DNA from 2 places in the Marinobacter sp. BSs20148 genome. Region 1 is predicted to be linked to the other one. Evidence: riboswitches for the same ligand, from Rfam matches in the RefSeq annotation. Region 1 holds a riboswitch; the other holds the start of a gene.
The links. Region 1 has a riboswitch for thiamine pyrophosphate ahead of MRBBS_RS17825 (3-oxoacyl-ACP reductase). Riboswitches for the same ligand answer to the same signal wherever they lie in the genome.
Positions count from the first base shown of each region.

Region 2: it holds a riboswitch for thiamine pyrophosphate, as region 1 does, so the genes downstream of both, thiB (thiamine ABC transporter substrate binding subunit) here and MRBBS_RS17825 (3-oxoacyl-ACP reductase) in region 1, are expected to answer to the same signal.

Region 1 is NC_018268.1:3,899,224-3,910,103, forward strand. It holds gene MRBBS_RS17810 (mechanosensitive ion channel family protein) at 1-1,072, shown strand, start outside; gene MRBBS_RS17815 (thiazole synthase) at 1,153-1,953, opposite strand; gene MRBBS_RS17820 (LLM class flavin-dependent oxidoreductase) at 2,050-3,366, opposite strand; gene MRBBS_RS17825 (3-oxoacyl-ACP reductase) at 3,366-4,139, opposite strand; TPP riboswitch at 4,187-4,283, opposite strand; TPP riboswitch at 4,374-4,482, shown strand; gene MRBBS_RS17830 (sodium:solute symporter family protein) at 4,593-6,032, shown strand; gene MRBBS_RS17835 (TIGR03643 family protein) at 6,043-6,288, opposite strand; gene MRBBS_RS17840 (SOUL family heme-binding protein) at 6,366-7,001, opposite strand; gene MRBBS_RS17845 (universal stress protein) at 7,205-7,630, shown strand; gene MRBBS_RS17850 (M23 family metallopeptidase) at 7,627-8,601, opposite strand; gene MRBBS_RS17855 (hypothetical protein) at 8,688-9,362, opposite strand; gene MRBBS_RS17860 (SDR family oxidoreductase) at 9,506-10,177, opposite strand; gene MRBBS_RS17865 (zinc-dependent peptidase) at 10,243-10,880, shown strand, end outside.
Region 2 is NC_018268.1:1,924,911-1,935,790, forward strand. It holds gene MRBBS_RS08715 (ABC-type transport auxiliary lipoprotein family protein) at 1-335, opposite strand, end outside; gene MRBBS_RS08720 (MlaD family protein) at 332-1,270, opposite strand; gene MRBBS_RS08725 (ABC transporter ATP-binding protein) at 1,270-2,112, opposite strand; gene MRBBS_RS08730 (MlaE family ABC transporter permease) at 2,113-3,261, opposite strand; gene MRBBS_RS08735 (ATP-binding cassette domain-containing protein) at 3,319-3,945, opposite strand; gene thiP (thiamine/thiamine pyrophosphate ABC transporter permease) at 3,938-5,617, opposite strand; gene thiB (thiamine ABC transporter substrate binding subunit) at 5,629-6,690, opposite strand; TPP riboswitch at 6,739-6,831, opposite strand; gene MRBBS_RS08750 (TetR/AcrR family transcriptional regulator) at 7,132-7,746, shown strand; gene yghU (glutathione-dependent disulfide-bond oxidoreductase) at 8,523-9,395, opposite strand; gene MRBBS_RS08765 (carboxymuconolactone decarboxylase family protein) at 9,491-10,045, opposite strand; gene MRBBS_RS08770 (VOC family protein) at 10,279-10,880, opposite strand, start outside.

The DNA of each region.
Region 1 (10,880 bases):
ACTGGTATTGATTGTCACCTTGGCAGCGCAGGGCGTTGTCGGCATTCAGAAAAGCAGCTCCCGCCACAAGTCCCTGAGCACCTTCAGCCGGCGCCTGGTGAAATTCGGCTATCGCCTATTACAAATTGCGTTATGGCTGGCATTCTTTGAAATAGCACTGCAAGTATGGGATCTGTCCCTGCTAGGGCTGGCCGACAAGCCATCCCTCAGTGCTGGCCTGGCAGACAGCCTGTTTGCGCTGACGGTTACGGGGCTGGTCGCCAGCTTAACCTGGACCTTTGCCGATGAGCTTCTGGAGCGTGCTGTACGCCGTGGCGACCGCAAAAAACGCCTTAGGGCAGCGCGCGCCCAAACCATCGTTCCCATTCTCCGCACCACCATTTTGATCATCATTGTTGTGGTGGCCTTTCTCGTCAGCCTTTCCATTGTCGGGGTAGACGTTACGCCGCTGCTGGCCGGTGCCGGTATTATCGGTCTGGCGGTCGGTTTTGGTGCCCAGACGCTGGTACAGGATTTAATCACCGGGCTGTTTATTGTGGTGGAAGATTCAATGTCGGTGGGCGACTTCGTAGAAATCAACGGTTTTATGGGCACGGTAGAAGGCTTCAATCTACGCACCGTGAGGCTGCGGGACCTGGAAGCGGTGGTACACCACATTACCTTCAGCAAAATCAGCTCGATTCACAATATGTCACGGCAGTTTGGCATTGCGCTGATAAAGATCCGGGTACCGCCGGACCTGCCTATTGATGACGCCATCAAACTGATGACTGACACCGCAGAAGAACTGCGTGCGGATCCCGCCATGCGCTGGCTGATCTGGTCGCCCCTTGAAATGCAGGGTATTCACGCGTTTGAAGACGGTTGTCCGGTTTTGCGCATGCGTATGCGCACCAAACCAGAGTACCAGTGGGATGTGTCACGAGCCTTCAATCTATTGCTAAAACGACGTATGGAAGACCTGTATCTGGACGTGGCTGCACCGCGCATAAGCGTACAAATGGAGGCCGAAGGCGGCGCTCGTGCGCCGGGTCGCGGAGGTAAAGCAGTCAATATGGAAAATCAGAATTAACCCAGCAGACATTAAAAACCAGACTCTGCGAACAAAACAAAGCCTGGCAACAGTCAACGCTGCATCTTAAAATCGAGGTGTTAGGCGCCGGCGATGCGCCCGACCAGCGGTGATGACGGATCTGCCAGTTGGCGGCGGGGCATGCGTCCGGCAAGAAATGCTTCACGCCCGGCTTGCACCGCCAGTCGCATGGCACGGGCCATGGCAATAGGGTTTGGCGAATGAGCAATGGCCGAGTTCAACAATACTGCATCACACCCCAGTTCCATCGCCATAGCAGCCTCGTGAGCGGCACCAATACCGGCATCCACCAACACGGGCACGCTCGCGCGCTCGACAATCAGACGAATGTTGTGGGGGTTTTGAATACCAAGGCCAGAGCCAATCAACGAGCCCAGGGGCATTATCGCGCAGCAGCCGATCTTCTCCAGCTCCAGCGCAACAATGGGGTCGTCGCTGGTGTACACCATCACGTCAAAGCCATCACGAATTAGCACTTCGGCCGCTTTTAGAGTTTCCACCACATTCGGATAAAGAGTGGCGTCATCGCCCAGCACTTCCAGCTTGACCAGATTGTGGCCATCCAGCAGCTCGCGGGCCAGCTTACAGGTACGCACCGCAGAACGGGCATCGTAACAGCCGGCGGTATTAGGCAGCAGCGTGTAGCGGTTTGGTGGCAGAAAATCCAGCAGGTTGGGTTCGTCGGGGTTCTGACCAATGCTGGTGCGGCGCACGGCAAACGTTACGACCTCGGCACCGCTTTCGTAAAGTGCCCGCGCGGTTTCATCGTAGTCTTTGTAGCGGCCAGTGCCTACCATAAGGCGCGATGTGAACTGCCGCCCTGCGATCACCAATGGTTTGTCCAAGGTTTGTTCTGTCATATTGTGTTCCTGTTTGTGTGGGTACCGACTTGCACAAGCGGAGACTGTTGCAAGTGTTTGTACCGTGATTTGATATTGGGCAGTAAAAATAGCGTTTCAGCGATGATCAGGCCTGGCCAACCCTAAATGTTCGCGCAAAGTGCTGCCCTGATATTCAGTACGAAACAGCCCGCGACCTTGCAGCACCGGCACCACCTGCTCGATAAAGTCTTCGATGCCACCGGGCAGCGATGGCGGCATCAAGTTAAACCCGTCGGCGCCCTCGTTGCGGAACCAGTGCTCCATCTTGTCCGCAATCTGCCGTGGCGTGCCAACCATAGTGCAGTGGCCACCCCCCGCCGCCAGCCGGCCCAACAGCTGGCGCAGAGTCGGCTGTTCCGTTTCGATAATGCGTAAAATGGTGCTGTAACGACCCTGTGGCCCGCTAAACTCCTCCAATGGCGGAAGTGTTGGCACGGGTGCGTCCAAATCCCAGCTCGAACAGTCCTGGCCGATAAACATGGCCAGCTGACGCAAAGACGCATCGACAGGTAACAACTCATCAAGCTCACGCTGCTTGGCTTTTGCTTCCGCCTCGGTGGGTGCCACATAAGTGACCAAGCCAGGCAGAATCGGCACGTAAACCTCGCGGCCAGCGGCTTTTACCCGCTGTTTGATATCGCGGTAATAGTTTTGCGCCGCTGGTAAATCATAGGCAACTGCATAAATCGCCTCGGCGCATCTGGCCGCCAGCTCCCGCCCAGGCTCTGACGCGCCGGCCTGAAACAGCACCGGATGCCCCTGTACCGGGCGCGGTACGTTCAACGGTCCGTCTACCCGAAAAAACTCACCCTGGTGGTTTATCGGACGCACCTTGGCGGGATCGGCGTAATGGCCCTGGCGATCAAACCGCAAAGCGTCATCGGCCCAGGAGTCCCACAATCCCAATACCGCCTGCACAAACTCGTCGGCGCGGCGGTAACGCTCGGCGTGGCCGGGCATAGCTTCATAACCGTGGTTGCGGGCTTCTACATCAAACATCGAAGTAACTACATTCCAACCAATGCGGCCGCCAGAGATATGATCCAGCGACGCGACAAGACGCGCAGCATGAAACGGTGTGTAAAACGTGCTGGATACGGTGCTGATAAACCCGATCTTTTCTGTCGCCCGACTCATGACTGCCATGGCCGTTAGCGGTTCCAGGTAAAACCAGCTGCCATCTGACACATTGCCCGCCGAATTGCTGTCGGCGAAAAATACGGCGTCTAGTTTCCCGCGTTCGGCGGTTTGCGCCAAGCGCTCGTAATAGCGAATGTCTCCCAACTGCTCCACCGCCGACTGCGGGTGGCGCCAGGCTGCCCGATGATGGCCGCAGCCCATCAAAAAAAGATTTATGTGCATCATCCGTTGATGTGCATCTGGAGCCGTCATCAGTTTTTCACCAACCCACCGTCTACCACCAGGTTCTGCCCGGTGACCGAGCGCGACCAGGGTGACGCAAAAAATAAAGTGGCATCGGCAAACTCTGCCGGCGTAGTCACCCGCCGCAACGGTGTGCTGGCTGCGATGAAATCAAACACCGCCTCGGGCGTAGCAGCCGATGCGTCCGTGGTGCGCAGCAGGCCACCCGACACCATATTGACGGTGATGTTGTCTGGGCCCAGATCCTGAGACAAGGTACGGGTAAGTGACAGCAAAGCCGCTTTACCCGCAGTGTAATCGTGGTACGGCACCACCGGGTTCTGGAACAGGTTGGTTCCCACATTCACAATGCGACCAAAACCCACTTCACGCATACCAGCCAGTGCCGCCTGAGTGGTGTTCAGCGCACCGCCCACCACGCCGGCAAACTGCTGGTTCAGATTCTCCCAGGTCAGCTGCTCCGCGTTCGGGCGAGCATCGCCGTTGAATGAGAAATCCGGTAAGGCATTATTGATGACCGTGGTCACCGGAAACCCGAAATGCTGCCGCGCCTGGGCAAACATCGCCTGTACAGCGGCGCGGTCGGTCACATCAGCCTTCACCGCAAGCGCACGCACCGGTTCTTCGGCGGCCAGTTTGTGCGCCGCTTCGGCGCTGTTGCGATAGTTGATGACCACACTGGCGCCTTCGCGCAAAAACGCACGCACCAGATGTTCCCCCAAACCGCGGGCAGCACCGGTTATCAAAACCAGTTGTTGATCAAGACGGATGGATTTATGCATAGACACCTCATGGCTGAGGCGAAGGTATGAATGGACAGATTTGGTACCAGCGCACCTTCTGACATCCCTTCGCCAGTGTGAACTGGATCAGGTTCAACGGGTGTGCTCTCAGCCCTGCAAAGCAGGACACCCCGTGTCGAGCCCAAACCATAGCATAACGAATGCGCGAATATGCAGGCCAAACCGCCACAAACTAGCTGCAATTGACAAGTACGAGCAGACTTCCTACTCTACTGACATTCCTGGGGGCGCCATTGCGATGGCTGAGACTCCGCACTTTGTGCGGTAACCCTTCGAACCTGATCCGGGTAATGCCGGCGAAGGGAAGGATAAAGCCTGCTTTACGCTTGCCTGTGCGCTCCTTTCTTTCCCTGCGGTTTGTCCCGGTTGTCCCAGTCGTTCGCCACCTTTGGCGATGACACTCCCGTCTGCCACGGCAAGGAAGTTTTACCAATGCTAAGCACCTCTACCGCCCTTGTGTGGCTTGTTTTATTTGCTGCACTTTTTGCCATACCCGGCCTGATTTACGCCCGCCACAAGCAAGACAAATTGGACGATTTTCTGGTGGCCCGCAACAGCCAGAGCAGCTCCGCTACCCTGCTGACACTGCTGGCGACCACCATGGGCACCTGGATTCTTTTTGGCCCGGCGCAAGCCGCCACCTGGGGTGGTATTGGTGCCGTTACCGGTTATGCGCTGGGTGCCCTGGCGCCGCGGCTGATCATGATTCCCTTGGGTAAACGCATTCGCACACTGATGCCCGAAGGCCACACCCTCACCGAATTTGTGCTCGGCCGCTATGGCCGTGTTATGTACGGATTCGTGCTGGTGATCATGGTTTTCTATCTCTTTATCAGCCTGACAGCGGGCCTGACGGCCATTGCCAAAATGGTGTCTTTGTTGGCGCCAGTTCCTCTTTGGCTAACCGCCAGCATCGTCATGGGCGCCACCCTGCTGTACACCCTGTACGGCGGCCTACGGGTCACTATTTTTACCGACCGGGTACAAATGCTGGTGATTTTGCCATTCCTGGCGCTATTGATTGGTTTTGGCTGGCAGGCCACCGGGGGTTTGGCTCCGGCGCTGCAAGGCTTGCAGGAAAAAGCTCCGCATCTGCTGGACCCGCTGGACATCAACGGCCTAAAATCCGGCCTGACTTTTTTCCTGGCGGTGGTGCTGACCGGATTATTTTATCAGGGCGCCTGGCAGCGCATTTTCGCCGCCCGCGATAACAAGGTTATCCGCAACGGTTTTATTATCAGCGGTCTGCTGAGCTTCCCCATCATTTTCATCATGGGCTTATTCGGGCTGGCGTTTGTCGGTTTGGGCTTGCCGGGGGACGGCTCGGTGGCGCTGTTTAGCGTGCTACTGGCGGATGTGCCCGTGTGGTTTGCGATTGGCCTGCTACCCTTCGGGCTGGCACTGATTATGAGCAGCGCAGACTCCACCATCAGCGGGCTGACCAGCATCATGGTCATAGACCTGCGCAGACTGCTGCCCAAGTTGGGCAACCATAGTCTGCTGTCGCTATCGCGTTGGCTGATTGTGTTGTTGTCGATACCAGTGTTGTTCGTGGCGGCCCAAGGCTACAGCGTGCTTTACCTGTTTCTGCTGGCCGACCTGTTGTGCTGCGCCGCCGCTTTCCCGGTATTTTTCGGCTTCTACAACGCCCGTTACCAAAGCTACAACGCCGCGATTAGCACGTTTGCCGGCCTAGCTACCGGGTTGATGCTGTTTCCCGCACCGGGGGCGCCGCTCACCTATTTGCTGGAATCTTTCCTGCTGGCAACCTTTGTACCGATTGCGGTGTCGTTATTGTTGCTGCTACTGCCAAAGGGCAAGCTCTTTAATTTCTCTGTGCTGGCGCAGCGGGTCAAAGAACTGGAGGGGTAATGCCAGGGGTTTAGCGCTGTTTGTACTGAGTTGGGCAATAACCCCGGCTTATGTCCGGGCTTCTCAACTTCAGGTGTTTTGTTGAGCGGCCCGACACCCGCGCCCGCCACAGTCTGAAGCTACCTGGCTTCAGTGACTTGCGCATAAACCGGATAACCTCGGGTTCTGACATGCCGTACAGTTGCTGAATGGCTTCGAAAGGCGTTCGGTCTTCCCAGGCCATCTCAATAACCCGGGACTCGTCGGATGGACTCATGGCTTTTGCTCTAACAGAACAGAATTGTTCAAAGCGTTACGTGCTACTAAGGCTTTTGGATGCAGGCTGGCAGAGCATCACTCAATGTCCACCGGAATTACGATAGGAACCAACACTTCATTCCGGCGCAAAAACCAGGGCATAAAGGGCGGATTGTAGCGCGCCCAAACCGGCTCGCCAATCGCGCGAAAGCCGTTTTCATTGATCCACGCGTCTAGCTTATTCTTGTGGTTCTGGTAACCCTTTTCACTCCAGGTGCCTGAATAGCGCACCACAGCCATGCGCTGCCTGGGAACCTGACGTAACGTTATTTTGGGGTCTTTGGGCTGCGGCAGCGTCTCCATTGTATAAGACGCGGGCATCATAAAGCTTACGACCCAGCTGTCGTTTTCCCGCTTCTGACCGACCGGCGACGTCATATCAATCTTTTCGCTTTCAGCTTCCTGCGCGACCGGTGAGGTCATTTCAATTGTCTGCTGGGACGCATTGTCACCGGAGATGTATTTGAATAAGCGGCCGAAGGCCTTGTCACCGGCGTTAGAAAACTTTCCGTCTACGATGGTCTCGGCCAGGATGTGTGGCTCGTAATCGCGCACCTCAAAGCTCTGATCCTTGAGTACAACGGTGTATTCGGCTTCTTCTGTCGCCATAACGTTGCCAACTCCGAGAATTGCCACAATCATCACCCAAACTGTCTGCTTCAGGTGAGTCATTAGCGCCCACCCCCAAAAGGTCTCTGGAGATCCATAGAAACACCTCACTTTTTGTGTACTCTTGAAGTCTGGCATGGAAGACAGAAAGACGCCATGTCCAAACTTTTGAGCCTTCATACGTGGCAATATCCGGGAATTACTGCCACGCTTTTAATTGTGGAAGGAAATGGCTCCACGTTTGAATGTGGATAGGGAGAAACACTATGTATCGCAAAATTCTCGTGCCCGTCGACCTGTCACGTACGGCGCAAATGTCAAAGGCGCTCAACACGGCAATCGACATCGCCAAGCACTATAACGCCAAACTCTGCTACATCGCGGTCACCAACACGAATCCGTCCGCCGCTGCACACAATCCGGAAGAACTGGCCAAAAAGCTCAACACTTTTGCCCAAGAGCAGGGAAAATTACACGGCGTCGCTACCGACAGCAAAGTGATCTCGACGGCAGATACCGCCGTGGAACTGGATGACCGATTGCTGGAATCCATCAAAGAAACCGGTGCAGACCTGGTCATCATGGCGTCACACTCGCCTGGCACCGGCGATCGCTTGCACATTCTCCACTCGAATGGTGCAAACATCGTCAGACACAGTAACGTGTCGGTTTTCGTTGTGCGTGAGGATTAATCTTGTGCGGCGCCGGGGCCCGAGACCTTAATCCTGTCGTTTCGAATGTAAAAGTCTCCGTTGATCGTCAAAGCCAGAGGCTGTCCACTTAGCGGAGCCTCTTCGGGCAAGCTTCTTTGGGCATGCACGTGCAAATGCGGCTCTGAACTATTGCCGGAATTACCCATCTCCCCAAGCTTGTCGCCAATTTCCAGACTGTTTCCGGCCCGAACCTGAACGCTGCCCTGGCGCAAATGCGCTAACACCACAAAGAAATCACCGCAATCAACAGCGACGTAATTGCCTACTATATTCTCAGGGTCTATTTCAGGAACCTGCATGTCCTGAATACCATCCACAATTCTGGTGACTTCCCCCTTACAAGGTGCTAACACCGCTGTTCCGAAGGTGACATAACGAGCTGGGTCAGCGGGTTGCCAGCCTTCTACATGACGGCCAAATGGCGTAATCCGTACAATGTCGAGCGCGCGGCTCTGGCCCCGCCAGGGCCGGAATCGCTCTACCGATTTGTCCAGTGTATGCAGGTGAATATTGACCAGCCTGCCTGAGCCCCCTTGCGCCACCAGATAGTCGCCCGCGCCGAAAGGCGGTGCAATATTCACGGTGTCTACCGGCGGGAGTTCACGGCCCAGCCACGCCAGATAACCCATATAACCGCCGATCGAGCCGAACCCGGCTACTATAAGCACCAGCGTCGTTGGCCCGGCTGACGCTTGCCAAAATCCGTTGCCCAGGAGGCGGCCTCGCACAAGATGCCAAGCTGTAATCAACAGGAACACAACGGCGTAAACATACGGTATCCAGAAAGGCGGCATAGTCCATAAAGCCGCGAGCCCTATCCCCAGAATAACAGCGCCAACTGAAATAGCCTGAAGCCCAAAGGCCAGAAAGCCAGCTGCCGGAAACCGTGCAAACCAAAATAGCAGCAGCACCGGAAGAAGAATCTGAGTAACCATGACCATCCAAGACATTAATCGGGGTTCCTTAATTTAAGCCGCAATACTGATAGGGAATACACACAAAGAATTCTTACAAAGAGCGCTCATAACCAAAGCCACTACCACGCCAGCCAGATGACATGCTTAGCACCCTTTCCGGGGCGATGGGCACGCACCGTCACCGGCTCAACAGACAGCCCGGCACGCTTGATCCGTTCGGTAAAAGTGGGGTCTTGCCCTGCCGACCAGTAAGCCAGAATGCCTTCGGACGTTAGCGCGGCCTGAGCGGCGGCAATACCGGCGGCGGTGTACAACCAATCATTTTCCTTACGGGTCATTCCTTCGGGACCGTTGTCGATATCCAGCAAAATGGCGTCATAGTGGCCCGGGGAGTCTTTGATCAGCTGCACCACGTCGCCGACGTGCACTTTTGTTCTGGGATCCTTTAAGGGATAACCCGCCGCAAGGCCCAGTGGCCCGCGATTCCATTCAACGACGTCCGGCACCAACTCAGCCACGGTTACTTCAGCCTTACCACCCAGCGTGCCCAGGGCCGCTGCCAGCGTAAAGCCCATGCCCAAACCGCCAATTAGTACGCGTGGTGCGGGGTGATCGGCAATCCGCTCGCAAGCGAGCGTTGCCAAGGCATCTTCGGAGCCGTGAAGGCGGCTGTTCATCAGTTCGCCGGACTTGCCGGCAATTTTGATCGAAAACTCATCATTGCGCTGGAGCAGACGCAGCTCCGTGCCTTTGCCCGGAATGGTGGCGGTACCCAGCAGTTCAAAACGGGCCATAAAAACCTCAAAAGTCGTCAACACACCGGCAAAGGATTCGCCGCAATATTCAGGCGCAATACTCTACCACGCCCTTCTCTCCACTATGCCCTTCTCGCTAACACGCTGTTCCTTTCACCCCACCCTCTATCACCGTCTTCCTTCTACCAGGGCAACTGCTCGCCGTTGCTGTGCCAGAAGGTTCCGGAATTCTCCAGATTGAGCCCTTCAATCAGCGCAACCAACCCTTTCGCAGAGTCTTCTGGCGTAATCAGCCCGCCAAAATTCACCATGCGAGTTTTCACATAGCCCGGGTGAAGCTGGGCGACGGCGATACCGTGGGGTTTCAAGTCTATCGCCAGAGATTTCGCAAGCGCGTTCAATGCGGCTTTGGAGGCACGGTAGCCGTAGCGACCGCCAGAGTCGTTATCAGCAATCGACCCCATGCGGCTGGTGATATTCGCGATCTTGCCACCGGAAGAAATTTGCGGGAACAGGGCTTCGGCGATTCGCAACGGTGCGTAGGCATTGACCTCCATCTGGGTACGCAGGGAGTCAAAATCGATGCTGCCCAGTACTTCATCCTGCAACAGACCCGCGTTGTTAATCAGTACGTCGATTTGAACGCCCTGCAAGCCGGCCATCAGCCTTTCCACACCGGCGTCGGTTGTAACATCCACACCAACAACAACCTTGGCAGCTACTTCCGTAAGCTCGGTCGACGTTTCACGACACACGCCAATCACCTCACAACCCTTTGCAGCAAAGAGCCGGGCTAGCTCCAGGCCTATTCCGCGGTTCGCACCGGTGATGACCACTACTCGTTTATTCGACATAACAACACCTCATAGATGAATAGGATAAGATGGCAAAACCGCTCTCCAGACAGGACACAGCCACATTGTCTTCGCCATTTGTATTCGCCGTGTTTGCTCTGGCGCTTATCGCTTTCGCGATATTTTACCTGTTTTTCTACCGCAACTGGCGGCGACAACGTGAACTGCAACAGCCTTTTCCGAAAGCCTGGCGCAAGTTGCTGCGGGCCCATATGCCACTCTATCAAAAACTCCCCCCGCCCTTGAAAAAACAGCTGGAAAAATACGTTCAGCTTTTTCTTTCCGAAAAGGCCTTCTACGGCTGCGCCGACTTTCATGTGGACGAGCGGGTAAAAATTACCATTGCCGGCCACGCCTGCCTGCTTATTCTGGCCCGCCCCTACGCTTCTTATGACGATGTTCGCAGCATTCTGGTGTACCCGAATGCGTATCGCGTTCAAACAGCACAGAGTGATGGCATCGTGGTTAGTGTTCAAGATCAAGTTCGAGCGGGCGAAACGTCTAACCGGGGGCAAATCGTGTTGGCGTGGTCTGAATGCGAAGAAGGCGCGATGAATTCAGATGGCCCGCACAACGTTATTCTTCATGAGTTCGCCCACCAACTGGACTACCTGGACGGCACTGCAGACGGTGCGCCGCCACTAAGCGGCGAGCAAGCCCAAGTGTGGCAAAAAACGATGACCAAAGCGTATGAGAACCTGCG
Region 2 (10,880 bases), 2.0 Mb from region 1:
ATTACCCGCTTAAAACCCTGACTTTTGCGCAATGCCGCCGTCATCGTATCGCGCATCACAACGGGCGCTGTGTCGCGCCAACGCACGCCACCGTATATGCGGAATTCTGTAGCCTCGGGTTTTGCCAGAATACGAGTGCTGTTGATGGGCTCTGATGCCACCGGTGTATCTACACGAAGACTGTACGGCTGCTGGTCACCAGCGCGGCTCATGGTTAAAGGCGCGGGCGCGAAATCCATTACCCGTGGTGTTTCAGGAACCGGAAAAATGGTGCAACCGGTCATCACCAGTGCGCAGAGGGTACCCGGTACAAAATTCTTCGAGTAGCGAATCATTGTGGCAATTCCTTGATAGTGTCTACGCCCCAGAGTGTCCCTGCCGGGTTTTCATCCAGCCGGCGGGTAAAACGGTTCAGGTTATTAAGTGTGTTATGCAATTGCCGCAGAACCGGTGCCAGCTCGCCCATGCCCTGCAGCCCTGCATCGAGTGCGCCGGCGTTGTCGGAGGTGAGGGTATCCAGCCGCTGCATGACGGCGTCAAAATTACCCAGGGCACGGTCCATCGAGCGCAGCGCCGAGCGGCCCTCGTTACGCAACAGCGCATCGGCGGTGCCGGACACGTCGGCTATTTGGGCGGCGGCCTGGCTGGCATTTGCGCTGGCCTGATTCAGATTTGCAAACAGCTCGTCCAGAGCGGCACTCTTGCGCACCAGCGTTTCACTGGCCTCACGGGTATTGCTCAAAATGGCAGACACCTGTTCGATATTGTCATTAGAAAATAACTGGTTGGCGTTACTAAGCAGTTGGTCGGCTTTGTCCATCAGTATCTGACTGTTGTCCAGCAGGCCGCTGAGCCCGGAGCGCTGGGCGTGAATAATCGGGGGGTTCTCACGGCTACCTATTAATAACGGGCTGTTCTGGCTGCCGCCGCTGAACTCGATGCTCATACTGCCGGTGATGTTCGCCAGTACCAGGCTGGCCCGGGTGTTTTCATGCATCGGAATGGTCTCATCGACGCGCACCAGCACTCGAACTTCCCCAGGATTTTCTAGCACCAAACGCAAAGAGACGACGTCGCCGACATTGACGCCGTTGTAAAGAACCGGATTGCCTTCAGAAAGGCCACCGACTGTGTAATCAAACGCTACCTCATACCAGGCCCATTCCCGCTCATTACTGGTTTTGCCAAGCCACAAAGCGAACACTAGAGCGGCGGCCGCCGTAATAATCGTAAACATCCCAATCAGGAAGTGATGGGCTCTGGGTTCCATTATGATGACTCCTGCTGGGAATGGGGTGCTTGCGATGCTTGGTTAGTTTGAACTGCGTAGCTGGCGGCCCGGCCCCGTGGCCCAAGGAAATACTCCTGAATCCACGGGTCGGGATTTTCGACAACTTTCTGCAAACGATCGGCTACCAGAACTTTTTTCTGCGACAGTACCGCCACCCGGTCACAACTGTTGTAGAGCGTATCCAGATCATGGGTCACCAGAAACACGGTTAAACCCAGTGCATCACGCAGGGTAACAATCAGTTGATCAAAGGCGCCTGCGCCGATTGGGTCTAGCCCGGCGGTGGGCTCGTCCAGAAACAGGACTTCCGGATCCAGAGCCAGCGCTCTTGCCAGTGCTGCGCGCTTGATCATGCCGCCGGATAACTCCGACGGATACTGGGTAGCCGCTTTTACCGATAAACCGGTCAGTGCCAGTTTCATGCGTGCAAGATGTTCGGCTTCGTGTCGCGGCAGTTTGCGATGCTCGATCAGCGGCAGGGCAATGTTTTCCTGAAGATTAAGCGAGGTAAACAGCGCGCCTTTCTGAAACAGTACGCCAAAGCGCTGTTCAGTAAGCGAGCGTTGACGAGCAGGTAGTGCGAGCAAATCTTTGCCAAATACCCGAATGTCGCCGCCTGACGGCTTGACTAAACCAACGATGCTGCGCAGCAAAACCGACTTGCCGGTACCAGATCCGCCGACCACTCCCAGAATTTCACCGCGAAACAGGTCCAAATCAAGTTGTTGGTGAACAACGTGACTGCCAAAGCGGTTTTCCAAGTTTCGCACCTGAATAATCGACGTTTGGGATCGGTTTTCTCCATCCGTTTTTTGTGTCATTTACCAGCCCATCTCCATAAAAAACAGCGCCGCGATGGAGTCGAACAGAATAACCATAAAAATCGACTGCACTACGCTGGATGTGGTGTGTACGCCTACTGACTGGGCGCTGCCGCTGACTTTGAAACCCTCAAGGCAAGCCACGGCTGCAATTAGAAAAGCGAATATGGGTGCCTTCGACAAACCCACCAAAAAGTGCTTCAACGCGACATCCTGAGACACAATCGATATGAATTGTGTCGGAGTGATGTCCAGCGTCATCGCACACACCAGGGCGCCACCCACCATGCCAGATATCATCCCTACAAATGTCAGCAACGGCAGGCTGACCATCATTGCAAGCACCCTCGGCAACACCAGCATTTCGATGGGGCTGAGGCCCAGCGTGCGCAGCGCGTCCAATTCCTCATTTACTTTCATAGCGCCGATCTGGGCGGTGAAAGAACTGGCTGTGCGGCCAGCCAACAGGATAGCCGCCAATAAAACGCCAAACTCCCGCAGGAATGAAAAAGCCACCAAGTTAACGGTGTAAATGGTGGCGCCAAAATCTGCCAATACGGTGGCCCCGAGGAAAGCGATAACAGCACCTACCAGAAAGGTGAGCAGGGCTACAATGGGTACCGCATTCAGCCCGGTGTCTTGAACTGCAGCAACAAAAGCCGTCATGCGCCAGCGCCGTGGGTGCAGTGTTGTCCACGCCAGGGCCGCAATAATCTGGCCAATAAAGCCAACAAGGGTAACAACGAGCTGGTACAACTCAGTTACCCAGGCGCCGACATCGCGTACCAAACCAGACAGCGTAAAGCCGGGTGGGGCTGGCAGTGGCTGTTGATCGGCCATGGCGGTTGCGACTGCACTTAAAAGCGCGGCGGTTTCACGACTAACCGCTTGCGGGTTATCCGCTAGCCACTGCTCCAGGTTATGGGGCCCGACAAGTTCAGCCAGCAGTGCCGCACCGGCGGTGTCTATACGCCCCAACGTTTGCAGGTTAAGTGTTCGATAGCGGTCGGAGTCTTGGCCAGCTGCGGTAACGGATGAGTAGAGGGCGTGGTAGTAGGGCAGGGTCCAGTCGCCACAGGCGCTTATTTGGTCGCCGTCAATCAGCAGCTCGCCAGAGGCGCTCTGACCAGGTTGTGAGTAATCCGACATGTCAGCACGGGTCACGTTGTTACCAAACTCCCAGGATAATAACTAATGGATAGCAGCTTAAAGACTCCACACATTATCCGCCAGTACCTGGCGGTCACCAGCATCGTGGCTGGCCAATATCATCGCCACACCGTCGCGTTTTTGTTCCAGCAACAGGCCGTGCAAAATATGACGAGCGTCTGAATCGAGCCCTGTCAGGGGTTCGTCCAATAGTAACAGGGGCTGGCCGCGAAGCAGTGCTCGCAGCAAGGCCACCCGCTGACGCTGACCGCCGGACAGTTGCGCCGGGCGGCGCTTGCCCATGCCGGCCAGGCCCACGCGCTCCAGAGCAGCAGCAATTTTTATCTTTTGTGCGCCCGACAGCTTTAATCCCGGATGAAGGCCAAGACCAATGTTATCTGCAACGTTCAGGTGCTCAAACAGATTGTGCTCCTGAAACACGCTGGTGATCGGGCGCTCCCAAGGTGGCAATGGCGTCAATTCCTGCTGACGCCAGCGAATAGAGCCGCCACTTGCTTGCAGAAACCCGGCGAGCAGATTGAGCAGGGTGGATTTGCCAGAACCACTGACGCCATGAATAGCAAGGCATTCGCCGGGTGCCAGCGTAAAATCAAACTGCCACTTCGGCCCATGTTGGTCGGGTGAAGTCGGGTAGTGAAAACCTAAACCGGAAACATCAAGCATGGTGAATGTCCATAACGGATACGTTCTGCGGTCGGGCGAATGGGCGTAAGCGGGCGGCGCGGGTAAGAACATGAGCCAGGCTGAATATCATCAACAACAGTAGAATAAGCCAAAGCCCGGTGGCCGCTGCTGCAACCAGGTGATAGCTGCCGAGCTGCTGGTACAGCAGCACCGGAAGTGTGGGTGCACCAGGTGAACCAAACAGTGCAATCACCCCAAAATCTCCCAGAGAAAGGCCAACTCCGTAGGCCAGCGCCAACGCTAACGGCCGCTTGAGCCGCGGCCAGTGCAACCAGCGCCAGCGATACCAACCCAGAATACCCAGTTGGTCAGCCAGCTGTCGGCTTGGCTGGTCCAGGCTTGCCAGCGGCCCACGAACCAGCTGAAGAATGAAGGGCAGCGCCATCATGGCGTTAATCAGCGCTACCAGAAGCATTCCTTGGCCGGCTGCGCCCAGGCTAGGGCGAAACAGCAGAAACAGACCGGTTCCCAATACCAGCGGTGGCACTATCAACGGCAAGTAGCCGGCGCTGTGAGTGACCATTTTTGCCTTGGGGAATTGCCCGGCTGCAACAATGGCCAGAGTGGCGATGACCGCTAACAGGCCAGCGGGCAGGGCAATCGCCAGGCTTTTCACGGTGGCACGGAACAGCGGTGTTTGTGGGTCAAGCATGGGCAGCGTGGCCAGCCCTGGATAGCCGCGGGTGACAATGGCCAGCAGTGGCAGCAGAAGGAAAATGGCGAAGGCCAGTACCAGTGCGCCATCGCAAAATCGTGCTAGTCCGCGATTATCGCGCCGCGGCGGCGGTTGGCTGAAGCGTCGTTCCGATAACACTCTGGTGGGCTCACCCAGGCGCATAACCAGCCACCACAGGCCCCCACAAATACTCAGCTGCACCAGCGCAAGCAAGGCAGCGCGGCCAAAATCGAATTCAAAGCGCAGGGCCTGGTAAATAGCCACTTCCAATGTGGTTGCATTTGGTCCGCCGCCCAGAGTCATTACGATGGCAAAACTGGTAAAACACAGGGTAAACACCAGCGCCAGCAATCCGGGCAACACCGGTTTCATGGCCGGCCAGTCCAGAACCCGCCACACTACAAAACCGCGCAGCCCCATCTGGCTAGCCAGGCGCTTTTGGCTCTGCGGCGTGGCCTCCAGCGCTTGCAGTAGAATGCGTGCAATCAGCGGGGCGTTAAAAAATACATGGGCCAGTACAATGCCGTTCAAACCGTACAGATTCCACTGCAGCGCCGGTATAAAGTCACTCACAACCCCGGTCAACCAACCCTGGCGGCCGTAAACGTTGACCAGACCAGAAACCACAACAATGGAAGGCATTACCAGGCTGAGCTCCATCAGCCGGAGTAGAAGGCCGCGGCCGGGAAACTGCGGTTGCCGCGCCAGCGCCCGGGCAACGGGAATGGCAAGCAGCGTGCTGATAAGCACAGACAGCAGCGCCTGCCAAATGGTAAAAACAACCACGTTGCGCAGATAACGGCTGTGCCAGAGCTCTTCCGGGTTCAGCGCCGGTGCCTGCCACAGTAGGGCGACCACGCCTGTGGCCGTCAGTGTGATAATAGTTAGAACAATCAGCAGACCAGGTGCCAACTGCAAGCCGGGGTGGCTCAGCGGCGCGCGATGGGCGTTACAAAAGCTCAGCGGATTTTGCATTAGCCAGTCCGCTAGCGCGTCATGGCTTCCAGCCACTCATCGACCCATTCGCGCCGGTGCTGTGCCACTTCGGCCGGATCAAAAAACAGGGTGCGGGACGGTTGTATCAGGCGGTTAAAAACATCGGGCAGTTCGGCGCCCAAATCAATGGCCGGGTACATGACGTTCTTCAGCGGAATATGGCGCTGAAAGTCGGCGCTTAGCATGAAATCCAAAAATTCTCTTGCCAGCGCTTGATGTGGCGAACTGGCAACCACCGCCGCCACTTCCACTTGCAGGTAGTGACCTTCACTGAATTCTGCTGCCTGGTAGCGTTCGGTCTTTTCGATGGCCATGTGGTAGGCCGGTGAGGTGCTGTAAGACAGAATCATTGGCGCTTCACCGTTCATAAACAATGAAAAATAGCCGTCACTCCAGCTTTTTGTGGTGGTTAGGATTTTTTTCTGCAGCTGCTCCCACTTGGCCCCGGCATCGTCGCCGTAAACGTGGCGCATCCAAAGCAAAAGGCCTAGGCCGGGGGTGCTGGTGCGCGGGTCTTGAATGATGATCTTCAGATCGTCTGGTGCTGCAATCAGCTCAGCCAGGCTTTTTGGCGGGTTGGCCAACTGCTCGGTGTCGTAAACAAACGCGAAGTGGCCCCAGTCGTAGGGTACGAACACTGGGTCTTGCCAGAGGATGGGTAAATCGAGAGCGTCCAGATTTACATTGTGCGGCGCCAATAGCCCAGTGGAGCGAGCCAGTTCCATGGTGCCGGTGTCCAGGCCCAACACCAGGTCGGCTGAGCTGCTGGCGCCTTCTAACCTCAGTCGCTGCAAAATGTCTCCGCCGCTGTCGAGCACCACATAATTAAGTTGGCAGTCACAGCGCTGTTCAAACGCCGTTTTTACCGCCGGCCCTGGCCCCCATTCCGCTGCGAACGAGGGGTGAGTGTATACCGTCAAGTTGGGGTTTTCGGTCGCGCTGGATAAATTGGTAAAAATGAGAATAAAGAGCCCTAAAACGGTCCGAGTTTTAGCAAGGAGTAGGGCAGTGTGACTATTTTGAGCAATGCGTTGTAGCAGCGAATACGCCATGGTGGTTAAACCTCAAAACTCGGTTTTAGGGCACCACACGCGGTTTTCGGCCGATTAAAGCTCAATTCCTTCGCCAGCATTATCTGGGGCAGGTTCCGCGGGTATGGTCTCAGCCTGTTGGAGGCACCCCGTTGAGAAAGACGAGTATAACAGGCTAAGTCTCATAAGGACGATACCGGAATCCAAAAACTATACCAACATGCAATGGCATGTTAATACTTTACAGCTGCATCGGAGACCGTCTCAAATTCGGTGGCACACTAACTTTTAGCGACAATGCTTAAAAACTTCCACTGTGCAAACGCCTACAACTGATGCTGCGTGCTATTGCGAATTTAATGGGATGCAGCTGTACTTGAGTGATTGTTCAATATAGAGTTGAGCGATTACTCAAAATATTTACTGGCGCCCTATGTTTGCCTCAAAAATCTGGAATTAACCATGGCTCGTGCGACGATTCACAACCGCCAAGACTCTCTAGAACGGGCTCTTCAGCTGTTCTGGCAAAAGGGCTTTCATGCCACCTCGTTGAAGGACCTGGAGAAAGCGCTCGACATGCGGCCGGGTAGTATCTATGCCACCTTTGGCAGCAAGGATGGGCTGTTTCAGGAGTCTCTGGAACGCTATGCTCGCTTGGGGCTGGCCGAGTTCGAACGCACCTTACACGCTTACCCATCACCATTAGCGGGGCTTGCCGCTTATTTGCGCGGGCTAGGTGGCCTTCGCGATCGGGAATTACCAAGTCGAGCCTGCATGCTGGTCAAAAGCCTGTTGGAGCTGGGCGAGCGAGAGCAGGCAGCCTGGCGCAAAACCGAAGGTCTGTTAGCAGGTATGGAAGAACGCTTTATTGACCGTTTCGATATGGCCCAGCAGATCGGGGAACTGGACGCCCGGCTCGACCCCGTTCGCCTTGGACGGCGCTTGCAGGCAGAAGTAATGGGGTTACGCGCTTTTGCCCATCGTGACGTTGACAGTGCGGCCGTTCATGCTCTTGCTGAGGATATGGCACTGTCCCTGGAAGCACTGCGTAATGACGGTGTTACAGATAAACGCTAATATTTGGAGCGAAAGATAACCTTCAGAATACCAGTGGCTTTGTTATTAATAATATATACAAGATGTTGCAATAAAATTATGAAGCGACCAATGCCAGGTTGGATGAGATGTTGCTGGCGTTGTCCACTGGTGTCGCCACGGGCGTCAGCTGAGATCAAGCGTGCTTATGACTTGGCAGTGGAGTCTCTATCACTCGATCTGCAGGAAATAGACTTAGGGTTTTCGGTGTCAAACGGCGCATTGGAATTCTAGGAAGGCAGCGATGCTCTTACAATTGAAGAGCGCACGGTTTTTAAAGAGGCGTTCTCGGTAGCAGATGTCGAATATCAGGCCAACCAAGTGGCTTCCACGATGATGCGGGCGCTGGAGCTGAATCGAGGGCCTGCCGGCGTGAGTAACGGTGTCGGTAGATTCGACGTATCCAATGGGAGTTTTGGGGATATTGTTAATCTTCGTTTCTACTTGCAATTGTATGAGCCAGGAGGAATCTACGACAGGAAACCGATAAATCCCACTGATTACAACAGCCAATTCTCCTTTGGCGGGCGGGCTTTAATGGATCAGATCAGCGTTAACTCAGCCGTTGGATATTCCAGGCCTGCGGATTTTGGACTGATCACGCTGTAACAGGAGACAAAGCTCAAGCACTGCTTGGGCCTTCGGTACTTACTGAGTGGTCTGATCGCAGATGTGCCCCAAGGTCACGGCTGGAACGTTCGCACCTCCGACATCGACAGTGTCAGTGTCAGTGTCAGAGCATGTGCTGAATGGGCAGTTCAAACTGTTGAAGATGCCAGTTTATCTTGGGTTTTCAAATCAAAATCCGAGGCATCATGCCGCTCGTGCAGTTGCTCTGAAGGCTCACCCCAAGTCCGGTTCACTTTGCGGCCGCGTTTGACAGCGGGGCGCTCAAAGATCTCTTGTGCCCAGCGGCGCAGGTTCTTGTAGCTTTCGACCTGCAGGAATTCACCCGCACCGTAGGCCTCTCCCAGCGCCAGGTTGCCATACCATGGCCAAGTGGCTATGTCGGCAATGGAATACTCGTTGCCGCCGAGAAAATGGTGCTCGGCTAGTTCCCGATCAAGCACGTCCAGTTGGCGTTTCACTTCCATCGTGAAGCGATTGATCGGGTATTCAAACTTCTCGGGAGCATAGGCGTAAAAGTGCCCGAATCCGCCGCCCAGATAAGGCGCTGAACCTTGTAGCCAGAACAGCCAGTTCAGTACTTCGGTGCGTGCAGCCGTGTCCTTTGGAAGAAAGTGTCCGAACGTCTCAGCCAGATAAAAAAGGATGGCACCGCTTTCAAAAACTCGACTGCCACTTCCCGTATCAAATAGAGCCGGGATTTTCGAGTTTGGATTTACGTCGACAAAGCCGGATGAAAACTGGCCGCCTTCGCCAATCTGAATCAGGTGAGCATCGTATTCGGCGCCGGTTTCACCGATGGCCAGCAGCTCTTCGGCCATAATGGTGACCTTCTGGCCGTTGGGTGTTCCCATCGAATAAATCTGCAACGGGTGCTTTCCACGCGGCAGCGTCGCCTCATGCGTAGCGCCGGCTATGGGGCGATTAACACTGGCCCATGTTCCGCCGCTTTCGGCGTCCCAAGTCCAAACCTGTGGTGGTTCATATTGATTTCTGTTCGACATGAGCCTGGCCTTCTTTCAAAAATAGATAATGCGGTCAATACAGCAGCGACAAGTCAAGGCGGGCAATGAGAACCGCCTCCGACTTGCTGTGCATGTTAGTCAGCTTTGTGCCACTCAAACTTCTGGAACGGCTTGTCTATCGGCGTGTCGGCAAGGTGATTTGTGTAGTTGCTCATTACCTTCTGTGCGGTGCCAAGAACGACCTCAAAAATCTGGCGCTTGGTGAAACCAGCTTCCAGAAATGCGTCCACGGCACTGTCATCCACGTTGCCGCGGCCGCGCACAACGGCGAGGGTGAAGTCGCGCAGTGTTTCCAGCCGGTCTGTCGGTAACGGTGTTTCGTTACGCAGAGCTTCAGTGATGGCGTCATCAACATTCATACTTTTGGCGATGCCGGTATGCGCGGGCACGCAGTAATGGCAAGCATGTTCGACGTTGATGGTCTGCCACACCACGGTAGTTTCTTCGTCGTCGAAACTGCTATCCAGAAAGAGCTGGTGAAGCCGCTGATAACCTTCAAGTAAGCCTGGTGCTTCTGCCATAACCGCGTGAAGGCCTGGAACCATACCGAAAGCTTTGATGGAGTTGTCGAGCAAATTCTGGCTTGCTTGTGGGGCGCTTTCTTTGTCGTGAAGAGTAAAGTTGGTCATGGAATGACTCCTTGCGGTAAAGGTAAACGTGATATGACTCACATCGAGTAAAACGTTGCCGTCAAATTTGAGTGATCGCTCAAAATAAGGCGTTAATTTTGCAAGTAGGTTTAACGGGAATAACTATAACTGAATTTGAGTGATCGTTCAAGTTTAATTTGAGCAATTGCTCAAGCTGCATGGTCGTAACACCATCGCAGTATTTATAAAGCAAAAAATCTTCAACCAAATTCTTAGCCTTGTAAGCTTGCTATCACCTTAGCTTTCGAGGCCCTTTCTCGTTCGGCGTAAAGAGATAGCTCATCGGTTACCTGAGCACCAAGAGCCTCTTCAAAGGAATTACGATTCGCGCTACCTGCATAAGCCTCACTTTGCGCGCCCCCAAGGTTTGACTGGAAAATACCCGCCGCGCTCACTGGCAAAAAGTCTTCATAGGTAATCGGCTGCACTTCAATCAGCCCTTGCGCAATCAAGGCCTCCGTATCTTCGTCGGTACAGTCCTTGGCGGTTTGCCCAGTGGCACTCAGATAATAGTGGAAGTAGGCCAACCCCTCACGACGCATCGCCTGATCGCTGTCGGGAAACGCCGCAAATACGCCATTCATAACCGCCTGGTGCGCATCGTTATCGAGTCCTGCCGCTTGCTTTCGGCCGTCATTGAGAAGCTGGTCATACAGTGCGCGCCCTTTTGGCGTGAGAGCCACCCCTCGCTGTTCAACTTCACCGAAGCGAGCGGTGTGGGTACCCTGCGCTTCACCGGCAAAACGGATCGACTCCTCCAGCGCTTTAAAGCTGGTTTGGCGAAGCAAAATAGGCCGTTCACGACGTGGTGGCC